2 regions of the Micromonospora sp. NPDC048835 genome follow, and region 1 is predicted to be linked to the other one. Evidence: riboswitches for the same ligand, from Rfam matches in the RefSeq annotation. Region 1 holds a riboswitch; the other holds the start of a gene.
What was found. A riboswitch is a leader RNA that binds a small molecule or an ion and turns the genes downstream of it on or off. The one in region 1 is predicted to bind cyclic di-AMP.
Positions count from the first base shown of each region.

Region 1 (7,004 bases):
GCAGTTGGAGCCCACCATCGAGCAGTACAACAAGGTTCGGGCGCAGTTGAAGGTCAACCGGAAGAAGTCGGCGGACCTGCAGAAGAAGATCGAGCCGCTGGCGCTGCAGAGCGAGCTGGCGCTCAACCGGGTCGGCGACCTCGCCTCCCGCTACTACATCTCGGGCCCGTCGCACGACATCGGCGCGCTGCTCGTCAGCGCCAAGCCGGACACGCTCACCGAGCAGCTCACCATCCTCGACCGGCTCGCTTCGCAGGAGCGCAAGGAGGTCGAGGGTGTGCTGGCCGTGCGGGCCAAGTACGACGGCGAGAAGCAGAAGCTCGACGCGCTGATCGTCACCCAGACCAAGCAGCAGAACGATCTGGCGGCCAAGAAGAAGCAGATCGACGGGGAGATCAAGAAGCTCGAGGCGTCGATGCCGAAGACCACGGTGGTGACCGCGGCCTGCCCGACCATCAACGGAGTGGTCAGCGCGGCGGCCCGCACCGCCATCAAGACGGCCTGCGGCAAGGTCGGCAAGCCGTACGTCTGGGGTGCCACCGGGCCGAACTCGTTCGACTGCTCGGGGTTGACCCAGTTCGCCTACAAGGCGGCCGGCATCTACCTCACCCACCACACCGGTGACCAGTGGAACGAGGGCAAGGCCGTCTCGCGGGCCGACGCTCGCCCCGGTGACCTGGTCTTCTTCTTCTCCGGCCTGAGTCACGTCGGGCTGTACCTCGGCAACAACCAGATGGTGCACGCACCACGTGCCGGCAAACCGGTGCAGGTGTCGAGCATCACCACCATGCCCATCGCCGGGTTCCGCAGACCCGGCTGATCCACCTCGTACGACGCGACGGCCCCCGGTCACCGACCGGGGGCCGTCGTGGTTCTTCAGCGGGGCGCGCCCACCGGGGACGGCAGCAGCCGCACGTCGGCGAGGTCGACGTACATGATCCGGTGGCCGAACTGGATCTGCGCGTAACGGTTCTTGCCGCGGATCACCGTCCAGTCGCCGGGCGAGGAACCGTCGAACGTGCTGGCCCGGTAGTACTCGCCGGCCAGCACCGCGCCGACGGCGTACCGCTGCCCGGCGGCCAGGGTGTACTGCAGCGGCGAGATCGCCTGGTAGGGCACTCCGTCGGGGTACGCCGACTGCTCCGGGTACGCCCGTCCGTAGACCGGGATCGTGGTTCGGCCGGGCTTCGGCGTGGCCACCACGCCGACGGTCCAGCTTGCGGTCGGCGCGGACGTCGGGTTGTGGAACCAGGCCCGCTGCCCGAGGTACCAGATCGCCGTCCAGTCGCCCTGCCGCCCGGCCAGCGCGTAGGTCTGCCCGGCGGATGCCCGGGCCCCGTGGTCCGACACGACCATCGTGTTCGGGGTGCCGTCCGGACGCAGCGCGATGTCGTTGACGAGCGGCGCGTCCGCCGACGGTGCGCTGCGCAGGACCACCGCCGAGGAGCCGCGCGGCGTGCAGGGCACCCCCACGGTGACGCAGTCGGTGAGGGCCGGCCGGTTGGTGGCGTAGTCGGGATCGATCCGGACCATTCCGGTGGCCGGGGTGCCGGTGTCCAGCCGAGGGGCGTGCAGCAGGTCGAAGTAGTGCGTCCAGTCCCAGTACGGGCCCGGGTCCCAGTGCATTCCCCGCACTGTCGAGGGGATGGTGCCGGGCACGTTGTCGTGGCCGATGATGTGCTGACGGTCAAGTGGGATGCCCAGCCGCAGCGCCAGATGCCGGACCAGCTTCGCCGAGGTCCGGTACATCGCCTCGGTGTACCAGGTGCCCTGCGCCGCGAAGCCCTCGTGCTCCAACCCGATCGCCTTCGCGTTGACGTACCAGTTGCCGGCGTGCCAGCCGACGTCCTTCGTCTTGACGTGCTGGGCGATGTGCCCGTCGACCGAGCGCAGCGAGTAGTGCCAGCTCACGTAGGTGGGGTCCTGGACGAGTTGCAGGGTCGTCGCCCAACTCGCCTCGGTGTCGTGGATGACGATGTACTCGATCTTCTGCCGCGCGGGCCGGTCGGAGAGGTCGTGGTTGCCGTAGTCCTCGCCGAACGCCTCGTAGGGCGCCGGGATCCACTCACAGGAGATGGTGCGCGGGCACTCCACTCCGTCCGGGCGGGTGAGTCGGCGCAGGCCCAGGCGGTCCAACCAGGAACGCTCGGGCCGCACCGCGCGGGCCGCCAGGGTGATCCGCTGGCCGTCGTCGGTCACCCGGGACTCGCCCGCGCCGATGGTGGTGAACACCTCGTCGGCGAAGGCCGCCGCGGCGTCGGCGCTGTCCGCGCCGGAGTAGCGGGCCACCGCGCCGTACCAGGCCGCCGGGTCGGTGCCGGCACCGACCGGAGCGCCCAGATCCCTCTGGTACGCGCCGAGCAGCGCGGCCCCACCCCGGATGTTGAGGCCCGGGTCGGTGCGCAGTGCCTCGGGGGTGGCACCGGTGAGCGTGGCGGCGGCGTCCACGGTCTGCAACGCGGCGGCAGCCGGCGCGGAAGGCTCGACCGGCCGGGGGGCGGGCACCCGGGCGGCACGAGAGTCGTCGCCGCGGGGATCCTCGGCACCGGCGTCGTGGTGACCGCGCCCGGGTAGGGCGGCCACGTGCCGCGCATCGGTCAGGTGCATCGGGCCGTAGCCGCCGCTGGTGCTCGGTGTGCCGGCGTTGGTGTCCCAGCGCGACTCCAGGAAGGAGACGCCGAGCAGCACGACGGCGGGCACGCCGTACTCGGTCGCCGCGGCGGCGTACTGCTGCTGACGGGTGGTCGTGGGCGCGGCGGCGGCCGGGCCGACGGTGAGCGGAACCGTGGTCGCGGCGGCGACCACGGTGGCGGCGAGCAGCGCTCGCGCGCCGGTCGACAGGGTTGGATGGTGCATCGAACCCCCTAGATTCTCGCGGAGTGCGGTCAGGTCACCATCGCGCCGCCCGGGAGGTTGCGTCAATACCTTTCCATCTATCGAAGTATCTGGAAGAATTTTTTCACGTACCTTCAGTGACCTCCTCCAATCGGTACGGAGTGTCACGGCCGCGCGGGTTGCGGATCGGTAACAAGCGTCTCTACTCTGGTCATTCGTCGGCCCGACAGCAGCTCCGCTCAGCCCGGGCGGTAACGGACCGACACCGCCGAGTCGTTTCCGAGCGAACCGGGGACCCAGGTCCCTCGGGGTGAATCCGCAGCCACTGCGGTAGGGCGCCGACTTCCCGCCCGAACCCGTCAGCTAACCCGGTAGGCGGTCAGGAAGAAGGAGTACGGAACCCCGGTGGCACTCCATGCCCCGCGGCCGTCGTCCGAGCGGTCGGCAACAGCCGGCCCGGCGACGATCGTGCCGCGCCCACGCTGGTCCCGCTTCACCACCGCCCTCGCCGCGCTGGCCGGCGTCGCCGTCGTCCTGACCGGCAGCGCCACGGCAGCCCACGCCGACCCGTCGGTCGCCGAGATCGAGCGCCAGATCGACGCCGACTGGAACAAGCTCGAACCGATCATCGAACGGCACAACGCCACCCGCACCGACCTCGCCGCGAAACGCAAGCAGGCCGACGCGCTGGCCGCCCGGATCACCCCGCTGGAGCGTCAGGTCGACGCCGCGATGGACAAGGTCAGCGCCCTGGCCGTGCGCGCCTACAAGGGTGAGAACGTCTCGACCGTCAACGCGGTGCTGGGCAGCCGGTCGCCGAGCGAGGTGGTCGACCAGCTCGAAATGCTCGACCGCTTCGCGCACAACCAGCAGAAGGACGTACGCCAGGTGGCCGACCTGCGCGACAAGCTGGCCGCGCAGAAGGCCCCGCTGGACGAGATGGTGGCCCAACTGACCCGCACCGAAGCGCAGTTGGCGGCGAAGAAGAAGCAGATCAACGAAGAGATCGACCGCCTGCAGAAGCTGCGCCTCAAGGTGTACGGCAGCGGCGGCGGCGGTCCGCTGCGCCCGGCGCCCTGCCCGGGCAGCTACCCCGGCGGCGGCGCGGGCACCGCGGTCAAGTTCGCCTGCGCCCAGATCGGCAAGCCCTACGTCTGGGGTGCCGAGGGTCCGAACTCGTACGACTGCTCCGGGCTGATGCTCGCCGCCTGGGCCAAGGCCGGCGTGTCGCTGCCGCACAACGCCGCCGCGCAGAGCCGCGTCACGAAGAACGTCAGCAGGGGTGACCTGCGCCCCGGTGATCTGGTCTTCTACTACAGCGACATCCACCACGTCGGCATGTACGTCGGCGGCGGCTGGGTGGTGCACGCCTCGCAGGCAGGTCAACCGGTCAAGATGAAGAAGGTCGACGACGGCCCGATCCACAGCTACGGACGCCCCGGCTGACCCCGGGTGACCGAGGGCCCGCCGCGATCCGTCGCGGCGGGCCCTCGTCGTCCCTGGTTCTAGCGGGTCGGCCAGGTGCGCCAGTGTTGCCAGGCGCGGCTGGGCGTCGGCCCGCGCTGGCCCTGGTAGCGCGAGCCGTAGACCACCGAGCCGTACGGGTGCTCGGCCGGCGAGGAGAGCCGGAAGATGCAGAGCTGCCCGATCTTCATGCCCGGCCACAGGGTGATCGGCAGGTTGGCCACGTTCGAGAGTTCCAGCGTCACGTGACCGGAGAAGCCCGGGTCGATGAAACCGGCGGTGGAGTGCGTGAGCAGCCCGAGCCGGCCCAGGGAGCTCTTGCCCTCAAGTCGGCCGGCGAGCTGGTCACCGAGCGAGATGACCTCGAGCGTCGAGGCGAGCACGAACTCCCCCGGGTGCAGCACGAACGGCTCGCCGTCGGGGACCTCGACCGCCGAGGTCAGGTCGTCCTGCTGCATCGCGGGGTCGATGTGGGTGTAAAGGTGGTTGTTGAAGACCCGGAACAGCCGGTCGAGTCGGACGTCGATGCTGGAGGGTTGGACCAGAGTGGGCTCGAACGGCTCCAGGCCCAGCGTGCCGGCCTTGATCTCGGAGACCAGGTCGCGGTCGGAGAGCAGCATCGGACAACCATAGCCTTCCCGGAGACGGCTGGATTCGGTGCCGGTGACCAGCGCGTCGAGGTCGCTGCTCGTACATTTGTTCGATAGAATGCCCACATGGCTTCCTGGTCCGAATTCGCCGCCGACGAGCCCCGACTCGCCGACGGGATCCGCGTTCTCCTTCAGCAGTACGGGCCGGGCTTCGGCTATCTGGCCACGGTCCGTGCCGACGGCGGGCCCCGCGTCCATCCGGTCTCCCCGGTGATCACCGCCGAGGGGCTGTTCTGCTTCGTCATCGACTCGCCCAAGCGTCGTGACCTCGAACGTGACGGCCGCTACGCGCTGCACTCGTTCCCCGCTGAGGAGAGCGACGACGAGGCGTACGTGGCGGGGCGCGCCCGTCCGGTTACCGACCCCGCGCGGATCGCGCGGCTGGCGCAGGGTGCCCGGGCCGAGCCGCAGGTCGACTGGCGGCTCTTCGAGTTCACCGTCGACGTGGCGATGCTCACCCGCCGCGAGCAGCACATCGCCGGCATTCCGGGCCTCGCGTCGGGCCAGCCGGCCGTCCGGGTGTGGCTCGACCCAAACGCCCCGTCGGCGGTGGCCACCCCTCTGGCCGTCCCGTCGACGCGCCCGACCCGCCTCAGCCGTGACGTCCAGTGCACCGCCGCCTGACCACGCCTCCCGGAAGACCACCGGCGCCGGCTCCGTCATGACGGAGCCGGCGTCCGGAGTGCGCCCCAGCCCGCCCGCCGCCTGCGATGATCAACTCGGATTCGGTGAAGCCGCGGTGTCCCGGCGCCTCGGATGCCCCGACTTTCAGAAAACCGAGTGGATCAACCGGTCCGAGCCGGGCGGAACGGTACGCGCGTAGCAGCGGCCGGCAGGGGGTGCCTGGGTGCAGAGGCTCGACGACTCGGGTACAGTGGTGCCGCTTGCGGGTGTAGTTCAATGGCAGAACATCAGCTTCCCAAGCTGACAGTGCGGGTTCGATTCCCGTCACCCGCTCCACCGCGAAGGCCCTGGCCAGGACGTCAGTCCCAGCCAGGGCCTTCGATGTTCCACGGTCAAGGACCACGCCACCTGCCGTCAGCCGGCGTGTCGCAAGGTCGCTCCTCCCCGAAGCCCCGGTACGCGCCGGACTCGGCGTGGCGCCCTACCGGTAGTCGGCGAAGATTCGGCGTTCCACGCCGTCGACGGTGACCGGGCCGCCGTGCGGGAGGATCCACTGCGGTCGGGTGTGACCGAACGGCACGCCGACGCAGACGACCGCCTCGGGGTTGTAGCGGGTCACCACGTCGACGACGGTGTCGCGCTGCTGCTCGCGTAGCCGTGCCCGGTCTGCCGTCGAGGGGCGGCGGGTGTGGTCGGAGGTCGGCGGGCGGGCGACCAGGACCGCGTCGACGGCGCTGAGGAGACCACGCTCACCAAGTGATCGGACGATCCAGCCGACCTCGCGGGCCGGGAGAAGCTCCTCTGACGTCTCGATGATCAGCACCCCGCCGTGCAGAACGTCAGGTGGGAACGGGAAGCGCCCCGCCGTCAGGATCCACTGGATGACCTCCAGGCAGCCACCCCAGGTGCGCCCGGTGACCGTGCGGGAGGGCCCGTGCCAACTCCACGGCTCGGTCGGTTCGCGCTCTCCGAAGGACTTCAGTGCCTGCGGGTCGGCCCAGTCGAGCCCGACGTCCTCGGACTCACCCGGATCGGTGATCTCCAGCCGCTCCCCGGTGAGCAACGCCGCTCGCAGCGACCGGACGTGGACGTCGTCGACCGCCGGCCCGGGGCCGAGGTGCACCTGGGAGGACCCGCCGTAGAAGCTGGCGATGCCGAGGCCCCAGAGCCAGTGGTGCAGGTTGGTGTTGTCGCTGGTGCCGAGGAACGGCTTCGGGTCGGCTCGGGCCAGGTCGGCGTCCAGGTGCGGGATGACAGTGATCTGGTCGTCGCCGCCGATGACGGCGAGAATGCCGCGTACCTGCGGGTCCGCGAAGGCGGCGTTGATGTCCGCCGCCCGCGCCGCCGCGCTCGCACCCACCTGCCGGGTGGTGGGGTATTCGACCGGAACGAGGCCGGTCAGGTCGGCGAGCCGTCGCATGGCCTGCTCGT
Region 1 is NZ_JBEZGM010000002.1:224,028-231,031, reverse strand. Features, by position in the region: gene AB0C15_RS03550 (NlpC/P60 family protein) at 1-820, shown strand, start outside; gene AB0C15_RS03545 (peptidoglycan recognition family protein) at 877-2,856, opposite strand; cyclic di-AMP (ydaO/yuaA leader) riboswitch at 3,092-3,227, shown strand; gene AB0C15_RS03540 (NlpC/P60 family protein) at 3,241-4,281, shown strand; gene dcd (dCTP deaminase) at 4,341-4,919, opposite strand; gene AB0C15_RS03530 (pyridoxamine 5'-phosphate oxidase family protein) at 5,016-5,573, shown strand; tRNA gene AB0C15_RS03525 (tRNA-Gly) at 5,836-5,909, shown strand; gene AB0C15_RS03520 (LD-carboxypeptidase) at 6,055-6,993, opposite strand.

Region 2 (7,004 bases), on a different contig from region 1:
GACGCCGTCCGGCGCGACGTCCCCGAACTGACGCCGACGGCTGCGGAACCACGAACGGAGCGACATGCGCGGCGACCTGGTCCGAAAGCTGGCCGCCCGGTGCCTGACCACCGGGTTGGCCGTGCTGGCCTTCGTCGTGCTGGCGCTCACCGGCGCCACCGGCTGGGGGCTGGCGCTCGCCGTCGCCGCGCTTGCCGCCTCGGCCGCCGAGCAGCGGATCCGACCGGGCGCCGACCTCGTGGCGGAGACCACGTTGGTCGCCGCCGCGGTCCTGGTCGGCTACTCCCGGCGGCTTGACGACGGGCTCGACCTCGCGCTCGTCGCCACCGGGCTGGTCCTGCTGGGGCTGGTGCTGCTGGTGGGGCCGCTGCGTACCGCCGGCGGTCTGGAGATCCGGTCGGCCAACCTGCCGGTGCGCGCCTGGACGCCGCTGATCGCCGACCGGCTCGGCACCGCTCTGCTCGGGTTGCTCGCCGTCGTGGCGCTCGCCGCCGCGCTCGCTCTGCCTGCAGGTGTGGCGCTCGCCGCGAGCCTGCTGGTCGGGGTGGGCGCCGGAGCGGTCGCACTGGACCTGGCCCGGCGGCGCTTCCGGCCGGGGGCCGGAGGCGGCACGGTGGCCGCCGCGCTGCGCCGGCACCAGCCGGAGTTCCTGCTCTACTTCTCCGCGCCCCCCGGGTCGGAGTACCAGGTCACCATGTGGCTGCCGTACCTGGAACGGATCGGCCGGCCGTTCCTGGTCGTCGTGCGCGAACCGGAGTTCCTGGCCCCGATCGCGGCGGCCACCGACGCCCCGGTGGTCTACTGCCCCACCCTGCGGGCGATGGACGAGGCGTTGGTGCCGAGCCTGCGGGTGGCGTTCTACGTCAACCACGGGGCGAAGAACAGCCACTGCGTCCGCTTCACCCAGCTCACCCACGTGCAGTTGCACCACGGCGACAGCGACAAGGCGCCGAGCGCCAACCCGGTGTCGGGGATCTTCGACCGGATCTTCGTGGCCGGGCAGGCGGCGATCGACAGGTACGCCCGCGCCGGGGTGCAGATCCCGGCGGACAAGTTCGTGGTGGTGGGTCGCCCCCAGGTCGAGTCGATCGAGGTACGCCCGGAGCCCGCGCGCGGGCTGGCGCACCCGACGGTGCTCTACACCCCCACCTGGACCGGGCACCACGCCGACGCCGACTACTGCTCGCTGCCGGTGGCCGAGAAGCTGCTGCGGGGGCTGCTGGAGCGCGGCGCCACGGTGATCCTGCGGGCCCACCCGTACACCGCGCAGAACCCGGCGTCGGCCCGCCAACTGGGCCGCCTGACCGAGCTGCTCGCCGCCGACCGGGCCCGCACCGGCCGCCAGCACGTGGTCGGGGCGGCGGCTCGGGAGCTGAGCCTGACCGAGTCCGTCAACGCGGCCGACGCGCTGGTCTCCGACGTCTCCGGGGTGATCTCGGACTTCCTCTACTCCGGCAAGCCGTACGCCGTCACCGACATGGGCGGCGAGGGCGACCGCTTCGTACAGCGGTTCCCGCTGGCCGGGTCCGGTTACGTGCTGCGCCGGGACATGTCCAACGTGGACGGGGTGCTGACCGCGCTGCTGGACACCGACCCGCTGGCCGAGACCCGTTGGGCCACCCGCCGCCGCTACCTGGGTGACTTCCCGGCCGAGTCGTACGCCGAGGCGTTCCTGAGCGCCGCCCGCCGGGAGCTGGCACCGGCCGAGACACAGGCCGCGCCCGCGCCGGCGTAGCCGATCAGCGGTACGGATCCAGCAGCGCCAGCACCGCCGCCGGGTCCTCCACGTGCGCGTTGTGCCCGAGACCGGGCAGCGTGGCGACGGGTACGCCGTACTCCTTGAGCTGTTCGTCGGTGACCATCGGGTCGTTCTCCCCGCGCGCCAGCACCACCGGCACGTCGGTCGCCGCGAGCAGCGCGGCCAGGTCGGGCTCGCCGACGGCGAAGGCGCTCGGGTCCATGGCGAGGCACCACCGGCCGTCGATCTGACGCAGCCCCGCGTCCACCACCGGGTGGTCCGGTGGGACCAGGCCGACGAGCCCGGAGACGCGCAGGTAGCGGCGTGCCGCCTCGGCGCGGGTCGCGAACCAACTGACCGGGCGGGCGGCGAGGTCGGCGGCGCGGGTCAACTCGTCGGGTGACCACTGTGCCTTGATGCCGAGGCCGACGGCCGCGTCGACAGGCATCCCGGCGTCGCGGGCGGCGAGAGCCAGGCCGACCACCCCACCCAGCGAGTGCCCCAGCACGACGAACCGGTCGTCGGGGGCGAGGGCCTGCCCGATCCGCTCAGCGAGACCAGCGAAGGAGTACGAGGGCAGTGGCGGCGCCCAGCCGTGGCCGGCGAGGTCCGGTGCCAGCCACCGCCCGGGCCAGTGCTGCTCGAGGTACGGCGCCCAGGGCAACCACACGTCCCCGGTCGCCCCCATGCCGTGCAGCAGCAGCAGAACCGGCCTTCTACCACCCGATTTCTCCACCACGGCCGCAGTCTGCCACGGTTCACGGCCAGGTACGAGAGCCGCCGACGACGGACCGCGCAGACAGACGCCGCGGGCGCCGGCCCCTTGTGGGAGACGGCGCCCGCGGCGGTAAGGGTGCCCGGGTCAGGCGGAGTAGCCCCGGCTGGTGATCCAGTTGGCCAGGTCGATCGTGGTGATCCAGTACGACGGGTCGGTCGGGTTCGCCGAGTCGGCGATCCGCACGGTGCGGCCGTTGTCCTTGTAGCCGACGACGGCGATGTAGTGCCCGCCGCCGTAGGAGTGCCAGCCGCCGTCGGTGTCGGCGGCGTCTCCGACGACGTTCGCCACCACGCCACGGCCGTCGGTGATGGCCTTCACCACGTCTGCCTGGAGCCGGTCCATCTGCGCCGGGCTGGGCGCGCCGGGGAACATCCGGGTGCGGTACGGGGAGCCCTTCACCTCGGCGTTGAGCACGCGGGTGGTGTCCTCGGCCGAGTTGGTGCCCATCTCGGTGGTGCCCAGCTCGGCGCCGAGCTCCTCCTGGGTGCGGTCGATGCCGGCGGCGCTGAGCGCGTTCCGGGTGGCCGCCGGGCCGCAGTTGTAGTAGGTGTTCTGCGCCTCGTAGTCGTAGTCGAGCACCTTCGTCGCGGGGGGCTTCGGCGGCGTCGGCTTACGGGTGAGGTCCGGGTTGCTCTTGGCCTTGGCGGCCGGCGACGCGGCATCTGTGGTCGGGGCGGCCGTGGTCGGCGCGGCGCTAGCCGAGGGGGACGCGTCCCGAACCTCGCCGCTGGAGGCGGCGACGTCGCTGCGCATCTCGGCGACCGTGGTCGCGGTGCGCTGGCTGGCCGGGGCGTGGTCGGCGGTGGTGAGCAGGGCGCCGGTGGTGGTGGCGATCGCGAGGGCCGCGGCGGAGGCGGCAACGATCTGGTACGGGCGCTCGCTGGCGAGACGGCGGAGTTGACGCTGCAGGGTGTGCTTCACGGGGTCCTCCACGGATCAGGGGGAGAGCGGCGCACCGGGGCCGGACCGGTATCCGGGCAGGCGCCAGCACGCGGACCGTGGTCCGCGGATGGTGAACCGCTCAGGGGAACGCCCGGCGCGGCCGGGCGGGAAAGGCGATGACCCGGGGGTCAGCTCACCGTCACGTGACGAATGAGCGGGTGCACCGCCGCGCCGTGGAGGCGAGGGAACAACCGAGGGGTGGAAAGGTGCTGCACGAGGAGTGACTCCTTCCGACACCGCCTACCGGGTTAGCTGACGGATTCGGGCGGGAAGATCGCCCTACCGCGGGCCGTGGCTCGCGGATTCACCCCGGACTTACTGATGGGTCCCCGGTTCGTAGATCACGATTAAGCGGGTCGATGCGGCGTCGCTTCCTGCGATCGATTACCGCATCGGACGTGACGACACTACTGGCCGCTCCGCACCCTGCCAAGCCAGGTTCACCTGTGTAAACCCCAATTGGCGGAACAATTTCTGCGCGTATTGCCGATGACGTGACTCGATGGGACAACCGGTTACGGCGGCACCGATGGGCGACAACCGGACAGGGCGCAAACAACCGCACCGCATTCACCGGAACAATCCCACCAACCGCGCCGGACGTCCGATTCACCACACCCGTGACCGGCCTCACATCACGGATCGGGCTCAACCCACCCGGGCCGGCCGCCACCGTGCCACGAGGGCGGGACGCAACGCCCGGGCCACCGACCGCGGCGCGGGCGCCGGGGTCGGGTGCAGCCTGGCCTTCGCCGCGTACGCCTCCTCGGCGAGAACACGAGCGGACTCGGCGGCCAACTCCGCGTCCCGCCAGGCGGCCCGTTCCCGGCCGGCGGCAGCCTGGTAGTCGACCAGCCGCGCGTCCCGGACCACCCTGCTGATCAGCGCCTCCTGCTCGACCGGGTGTCGCCGGGAATCCCAGCCGTTCCGGTGGCCGAACACGTCGCCGAGCTGCGCCATGGTGAGGTCGCCCCGCCAGTAGGCAGCCATCGCCGCCCGGTGCAGATAGCGCTCCCGGGCGGCGTACTCGGCGGGGGTGTGCGGCGTCTGCGGGGTGGGCAGCATCGCGGCGCCGGCGAAGCGACGCGCGGCGGTGTCCGCCTCGTCGTACCCGGTCCAGGCCCGCTCCAACTCCTCCTGAGCGGTCAGCCAGGCGGCCCGTCGCCGCCTGGCGGTGGTGGCCGCGCCGGCCGCGGCAACGGCCACCTCCTCGGCGTAGCGGCGCCGGTCGACCGCCTCGGCGGCGGCCACCTCCCGCGCGGTGGGCGCGGCCGGGAGCGGATCGTCAGCGGGCCGGTCCCGTTCGGGGCGGGCGGCAAGCACGGTGAGCAGGCCCAGGGTCAGCAGGAACAGCGTCGACCAGATGGCGGCGGCCTGCGGCACCTCGGTCACGAACTGGTAGAAGACAGCGGTCTCCATGGTCGGCACCTCGGGGAGAGAGCAGTGCGATGGGGGCCCGCGCCGACCGGCGGGCCACGGCGGGGCCACGGGTCAGCGGGGTAGGAGGCTTGTGGGTCGACAGGGCGCGGCGACGGGACGGTCGTCCCGGTGGCTCAGCGCCCGGGCGGGGCTCGGGGAGCCCGACCGCTCGCCCGGTCGAGCAGGGGCAGCGGCTCGGACCCGGCCGCGCGCACCGGCAGCACCCCGGCCACCACGGTGCCCTCGTCGCCGGGGAGCGCCACCGGCGTGCCGACCGACCATGCCGGCACCGACTCCTCGGTGGCCTCCGGAGGTATCGCCGAGGCCGACCGCGCCACCCCCGGCGCCTCGGCGTGGCGGCAGGAGGCCTCCAGCGGCCCGGCAACGACGGCGGCCGGCACCGCGCCGAACGTCGACAGCGGGCTGGGCATCGACCCGGCGGCCGTGGCCGGGCCCGCGCCGAGCGCCAGGGCCGCGACGACGGCGAGGCTGGTCAGCACCCGCGTCGCCCAGCGCGCCACCCACCACAGCGGACAGGGTGAACGCAACCGGAAGCACGTACCCACGCTACCGTCGCACCGACCCGGGCGCACCGACCACGGGCGTGTCGGACGACGCCGCGCCGACCCCGCTGACCAGGGTGGACGCTGTCAGCGCCGGTCGACGTACGCTGATCGACCGACGGCCGGACCGGCCCCGTCGGCGGCCCCGCTCCGGGCTTCGCCCGCGGTGTCGTCGCCGGCTGCACGTTGCCGGGGCACGGGCGCCGGACGGGCCGCACGGCGCGGCGCCAGGCGACGCATCATCGGGGTCTCGACGAAGCGGTGCAGCAGGCCGGCGAGGACCAGGTTCGCCACCAGGAAACCGAGCACCACGGCCGGGCCACGCCAACCTCCGAAGCCGACCCCCCAGGTGCCGCTCCAGCGCAGCACGCTCGTCATCACCAGCACGTGCACCAGGTAGAAGGCGAACGAGACCTCACCGAGCCACACCAACGGCCGGGACCGCCACGGCGAGCGCCGACCGCGCACGTCCGCGTCCGCGGCGGCGGTGATCACCAAGAGGTACGCGACCGCGAGCAGCGTGGTCCACAGCTCGGCACGGATCCACTGCGCCGCCGCCACCCAGATGACCACGAAGATCCCGCTGGCCACGCCCAGACCGGGACCGCGCCAGAGACCTCGACGCATCAACTCGGCCGCCACCGCGCCCAACCAGAACTCCAGCGACCTGGTCAGCGGGAAGACCTGGGTGAACCACCACCGGCTCACCTCCGGCACCAGCTCCTGCGCCGGCCAGAGCGCGAGGATCAGCAGCGGCAGTACGACGACGAGCGCCCAGAGCAGCTTCGGCCGGGCCCGGCGCAGCAGCGGCAGCACCAGCGGCAGACAGAGGTAGAAGAAGAACTCGCAGGAGAGCGACCAGCTGACCGTGTTGATGCTGTAGAACCAGCCCGGCCGAGGGTCCCACGCCTGCAACAGCAGCAGGTTCTCCAGCGCGGCGGCCGGGAGGACCGGGTCGGCGAACCACCAGGCCACCACGAGCGTCGCGGCCCACAGCACCAGGTGGTTCGGGTAGATCTTGGCGACCCGCCGCCGCCAGAAGGTACGCCGGGAATCCCCCGGGCGAGCCGACCAGACCAGCACGAAACCGCTGAGGATGAAGAAGAACTGCACCCCGGAGAGGCCGAGGGTGAACAGCGCGTCGACAACCGCCTTGTAGTCCGGCTCGGCGATGATCCGCATCGTCCCGGCGTGGAAGCCGAAGACCAGCAGCGCGGCGATCCAGCGCAGCCCGGTCAACGACGGCAGCCGGGGCGGGGCGGGCACGGACCGCGCGGCCGACACCGCCGCGGCGCTCGTCATGCCGGGATCCCGACGATCGGCAGGGTCACCAGCACTGTCGTGTCCTCCTCGGCGCGGCGTCGGACGGCACGACGGCGACGCCCGCGGCGGCCCGGCAGAGCCGCACCGAGGCACCCTACCGGGTCACTCCCGGGTGAACCGGACGTGTCCCACCCGCCCCACCAGCCGGCGATCCCCGGACCGGGAAACGCCCGCCGACCGCCGTTAACCTTCCGCTGGGCGGGAGTTCAGTGATTCCACAGTCAGCGGCAACGTCAGGTTC
Region 2 is NZ_JBEZGM010000004.1:238,687-245,690, forward strand. Features, by position in the region: gene AB0C15_RS07600 (bifunctional cytidylyltransferase/SDR family oxidoreductase) at 1-31, shown strand, start outside; gene AB0C15_RS07605 (CDP-glycerol glycerophosphotransferase family protein) at 65-1,735, shown strand; gene AB0C15_RS07610 (alpha/beta hydrolase) at 1,740-2,477, opposite strand; gene AB0C15_RS07615 (C39 family peptidase) at 2,601-3,449, opposite strand; cyclic di-AMP (ydaO/yuaA leader) riboswitch at 3,681-3,822, opposite strand; gene AB0C15_RS07620 (hypothetical protein) at 4,107-4,877, opposite strand; gene AB0C15_RS07625 (hypothetical protein) at 5,012-5,398, opposite strand; gene AB0C15_RS07630 (acyltransferase) at 5,528-6,742, opposite strand.
Region 2: it holds a riboswitch for cyclic di-AMP, as region 1 does, so the genes downstream of both, AB0C15_RS07615 (C39 family peptidase) here and AB0C15_RS03540 (NlpC/P60 family protein) in region 1, are expected to answer to the same signal.